DNA from 2 places in the Geobacillus sp. WSUCF-018B genome. Region 2 is predicted to be linked to the other one. Evidence: riboswitches for the same ligand, from Rfam matches in the RefSeq annotation. Region 2 holds a riboswitch; the other holds the start of a gene.

Region 1 (2,381 bases), on a different contig from region 2:
CTGGCAGGACATCTCGCCGAAGCACGGCTATCCGCTCCGGTTCATCCCGCCGGCGACATTTTATTTATGGAAAGGGGCGAAATGGGCGTCCGGCATCCGCTTTATGAAAGAAGATGAGCCGGGCTATTGGGAGGAGCGCGGCTATTCGATGACCGCCAATCCGTTTAAAGAAGAACGGTTTGCCGAGTGGGTGCCGCGGATTCGCTTTTGACAAACGCAAAAAAGCGAGGGAAAAACCCTCGCTTTTTGTTCCTCAAGCGGCTTGGCGAGATGCCGCCTGTTTGTCAAGCCAAGCACGAAGACGCCAAAAGAGAAGCTGAAATACGATGGCCGCCATCGCTCCTTTGACGGCGTTAAACGGCAAAATCGCCGATACCACCAACGCCTTCGCTTCCGGTGCGCTCATCTGCGGAGCGCCGAGGAAAAGCGTATACGCCGGCAAAAAGACGTAGTAGTTGAGCACGCTCATGACGAGCGCCATCGTCACTGTTCCCGCCGCCAGCCCCAGCAGCAAGCCTTTTTTCGATGCGGCTTTCCGATAAATATAGGAAACCGGCAAAAGGAACGCCACCCCGGCAGTGAAGTTGGCGATCTGGCCGACCGGAACGCCGGTCGCGCTGCCGACGAACACGTAGTTCAGCACGTTTTTCAATAGTTCGACCGCCACACCGGCGAGCGGGCCGTACAACAAGGCGGCGATGAGCGCCGGGATGTCGCTGAAGTCAACAAGCAAAAAGTTCGGAAACGGCGGCAGCGGAAAGTTGAGCATCATCAGCACATGCGCCATGGCGCCCAACACTCCGATGCTGACAAAGGCGCGGATGGAAATGCGTTTCATGCTTGTTCTCCTCCCCTTCTCGTGATTCATCCTCACAAGAAGAAGGCTGCCGCTGCGAGCGCCAACAAAAACTCCCTTAAACCGAACAAGGCTTAAGGGAGAAAAAGGGTGTGCGCAACTAGACGTTCGCATGCGCCAAAACGAACGCCGGCAAACCTTCATCTTCTCCCATCCAGACTATACTGTCGGCTCCGGACTTGCACCGGATCCTGCCTTGCGGCTCGCGGGCTGAGAGGCGAAGCGCCTCATCACCGCCGGTCGGGAATTTCACCCTGCCCCGAAGATGAATCGTTTTTCATTTTTAATTATTCTGATGAGTTTAGCATACAATACTGTTTTCAATTTGTCTATGTTTTTTGCTCACAGCTTGATTATTCCCGCATCGAAAGCGAATCTCCCGGTTCAAGCACCGGTGGGGCGACTTGAACCAAATCGGCGTATTTCAATCCCGTCCCCGTGTTGAGCACGACGACCGTCTCCCCGTCGCGAATCCAGCCGCTCTCGCGCAATTTTCGGACCGCCGCAAACGCCGCCGCTCCTTCCGGGCAAACGAACGCCCCTTCGAGCTCCGCCACCGTCCGCTTCTCGGCCAAAATCGCCTCATCGCCAATGGTTTGACGCCCAATTCCTTCGCTTTCGAAATCCCAACCGCCTCGCCGGCCGCGGAAAACTCGTGCGCCGCATGGCGCTCCCTCTTTCCTTGTTGGAGATCGCATATGATAAAATAAACACGGAACCGCTCCGCTGCATTGGAGAAGCGATTCGCGCATTCACCCAACACTCATACATAAAAAGGAGATGAACAAATGAAACAAGAATTGATCGAACGCTTCATCCGCTACGCCAAAGTGAATACCCAGTCCGATCCAGAAAGCAGCACATGCCCGTCGACTCAAGGGCAATGGGAGCTGGCGAGAATGCTCGTCGAAGAGCTGAAGTCGATCGGCATGGAAGACGTCACAGTCGACGAAAACGGCTACGTCATGGCGACGCTGCCGGCCAATACGGACAAAAACGTGCCCGTGATCGGCTTTTTGGCTCATATGGACACCGCTCCGGAGTTTACGGGAGCCAACGTCAACCCGCAAATCATCGAACAGTACGACGGCGGCGACATCGTGTTGAACAAAGAACAAGGCATCATCTTGTCGCCAAACGATTTCCCGGAGCTCGCCGGCTACAAAGGGCATACACTGATTACAACCGATGGGACGACGCTGCTTGGCGCCGATGATAAAGCCGGAATCGCCGAAATTATGACCGCGATGAACTATCTCATCCAACACCCGGAGATCAAGCACGGCAAAGTGCGCGTCGCCTTTACCCCGGATGAGGAAATCGGCCGCGGACCGCACAAATTTGACGTTGCCAAATTCGGCGCCCAATTTGCCTACACGGTCGACGGCGGGCCGCTTGGCGAATTGGAGTATGAAAGCTTTAACGCTGCCGAAGCGAAAATCACGATCAAAGGAAAAAACGTCCACCCAGGCACGGCAAAAGGAAAAATGATCAACTCAATCAAAATCGCCATGGAGTTCCAACA
Region 2 (2,381 bases):
GCCGGATGTCAAGCTCCATCGCCTCTTCAAGACGCGAGAAGCCGAGGCCGCCGACCGGCGTCGGCGCTTCGCGGCCGCCGATCAGCTTCGGGGCGATGTAGGCGACCACTTCATTGACCGCCCCTGCCCGGAGGAAGCTGTCATGAACGCGCGAGCCGCCTTCCACAAACAGCGACGTAATGCGCTGCTCACCGAGCAGCCGGAGCACGTCGCGCACATGAATGTGCGCAGCCGGCATCGGGATGATGCGCACCCCGAGGCGCTCGTATGCCTCGGCCTTTTCCCAGCTGATGCCGCTCCCAGTGATGATCCACGTTTCCGCCTCCCGGTCGGTGACGACATGGGCGTCAAGCGGCGTATGCAAGTTTGTATCCAAAATGATGCGGAGCGGATTTTTCCGTTGCTCCCCGATGCGGACCGTCAACTTCGGATTGTCCGCCAACACGGTGTTGACGCCGACCAAAATGGCGTCATGCTGGGCGCGAAGGCGGTGCACATCTTGGCGCGCCGCCTCGGACGTAATCCATTTGCTTTCCCCGGTCGCCGTCGCAATTTTCCCATCGAGGCTGCACGCGTATTTTAACGTCACAAACGGCGTTTTTGCCGCGATATAGTGAAAAAACACCCGGTTGAGCTCATCCGCCTCTTCTTTCAGCAGCCCGACATCAACCTCAATGCCCGCCCGTCGCAGCTTGTCGATCCCTTTCCCGGCGACGAGCGGATTCGGGTCGGTTGTCGCGATGACGACGCGGCGGACGCCGGCTTGAATGAGCAAATCCGCGCATGGAGGCGTTTTGCCGTAATGGCTGCACGGCTCAAGCGTCACGTACACCGTTGCCCCGCGCGCCTTCTCGCCGGCCATGCGGATCGCATGCACTTCCGCATGCGGCTCTCCCGCTTTTAAATGGGCGCCAAGCCCGACGACCGCTCCGCCATTGACCACAACAGCACCGACGACAGGATTGGGGGACGTTTGCCCGATTCCGGCTTTCGCGACATCGAGCGCAAGCCGCATATAATGTTCATCGCGATACACCACACTCCCCCCTTTTTTTCTAAAAAATAAACCCCCGGAACTTCCCCGGGGGTTCGTTAATGAGAGAATGAACCATGATGTGCAGCCAAACAAACAAGAACACTTGTTCGTTAACTATGTCATACCGACCGACACAAAGCGGCCGCCGCTACACCAAACCGGCGCCGGCCGTCCAGGCCGGCCGAAAACAGCCGTGCGCACATCGCCATCCTTCTCCCATCCAGACTATACTGTCGGCTCCGGAATCACACCGGATCGTGCCGATACGGCTCGCGGGCTGAGAGGCATAGCGCCTCATCACCGCCGGTCGGGAATTTCACCCTGCCCCGAAGGAGGCTTCACTATATTATTAGGTTTATTATACCACAAGAGCGGCCGGAAATCATCATTGTACGACCCAAAACCAGTACGCCGCTCCCCACAATAGGCTCATCCCCAGCAAAATGAAAAACAAAAGCCAATTGTTCCGGCTTGTCCGCTCCTCGTCTTCCGTCCGTTGCTTACGGTTCGTCAAACACTTTCACTTCCTTCATGACATCGCCATTTTTCATGGCTTTGACAATCTCCATTCCCGACGTCACTTGGCCAAAGACCGTATGCACTCCGTCCAAATGCGGCTGCGGCTCATGGACGATGAAAAACTGGCAGCTGCCGGTGTCGCGGCCGCGGTGCGCCATTGACATCGCGCCAGCAACATGCCGGTGCGGATTGTGGTCCGTCTCACACGGAATCGTATAGCCGGCATCGCCCGTCCCGTTGCCGCGCGGACATCCTCCCTGGCTGACAAAACCGGGAATGACGCGATGGAACGTCAAGCCGTTGTAAAACCCTTGATTAGCTAATTTCTCAAAATTAGCGACCGTCACCGGCGCTTCGTTCGGGAATAGTTCAAATTCGATTTTCCCACCGTTTTCCATCAAAATATATCCTCTTTTCGCCATGGTACTTCAGCTCCTTTTTTGCGCTTCAACCGCTTTTATCATATCATGATTCGAAAGGGAAAGAAAGCCAAAATGCCGCCTCGTCGAACTGTTCATTGTTTTTTTAATATAATATATTTATATGGAATCGGAATGGGTACACTAGTGATGAATGATAGACGTAGCAAAACTGGCAAGGGGGCGTCCGACGGTGCTGTTGATGGCGGTGACGGTAATCGTCTTTTCTGTTTCGTTTCTCCTCATGCCAAAACGGCTTTCAGGCCTTGAAATGTATACAACTTCGCTGTTTGCGGTTTTCTTCGGCCTTTCAACGGATTTGTTTCTCGATGTCAAGTACCATTTATACGGGTATTTTGATGTTGGAGTCGACGGACTGGCCTATGTATTTATTGTTTTCATTTACG

Evidence for each region. Region 2 has a riboswitch for FMN ahead of ribD (bifunctional diaminohydroxyphosphoribosylaminopyrimidine deaminase/5-amino-6-(5-phosphoribosylamino)uracil reductase RibD). Riboswitches for the same ligand answer to the same signal wherever they lie in the genome.
Region 1: linked by a shared signal. The riboswitch ahead of CV944_RS06085 (ECF transporter S component) and the one ahead of ribD (bifunctional diaminohydroxyphosphoribosylaminopyrimidine deaminase/5-amino-6-(5-phosphoribosylamino)uracil reductase RibD) in region 2 are both predicted to bind FMN.

The regions. Positions count from the first base shown of each region.
Region 1 is NZ_PIJF01000014.1:1,100-3,480, forward strand. Features, by position in the region: gene CV944_RS06080 (sulfite oxidase-like oxidoreductase) at 1-211, shown strand, start outside; gene CV944_RS06085 (ECF transporter S component) at 254-838, opposite strand; FMN riboswitch at 995-1,127, opposite strand; partial or broken gene CV944_RS06090 (threonine synthase) at 1,210-1,449, opposite strand; gene pepT (peptidase T) at 1,645-2,381, shown strand, end outside.
Region 2 is NZ_PIJF01000024.1:20,405-22,785, forward strand. Features, by position in the region: gene ribD (bifunctional diaminohydroxyphosphoribosylaminopyrimidine deaminase/5-amino-6-(5-phosphoribosylamino)uracil reductase RibD) at 1-1,036, opposite strand, end outside; FMN riboswitch at 1,241-1,374, opposite strand; gene CV944_RS17860 (hypothetical protein) at 1,422-1,550, opposite strand; gene CV944_RS08880 (peptidylprolyl isomerase) at 1,537-1,977, opposite strand; gene CV944_RS08885 (CBO0543 family protein) at 2,177-2,381, shown strand, end outside.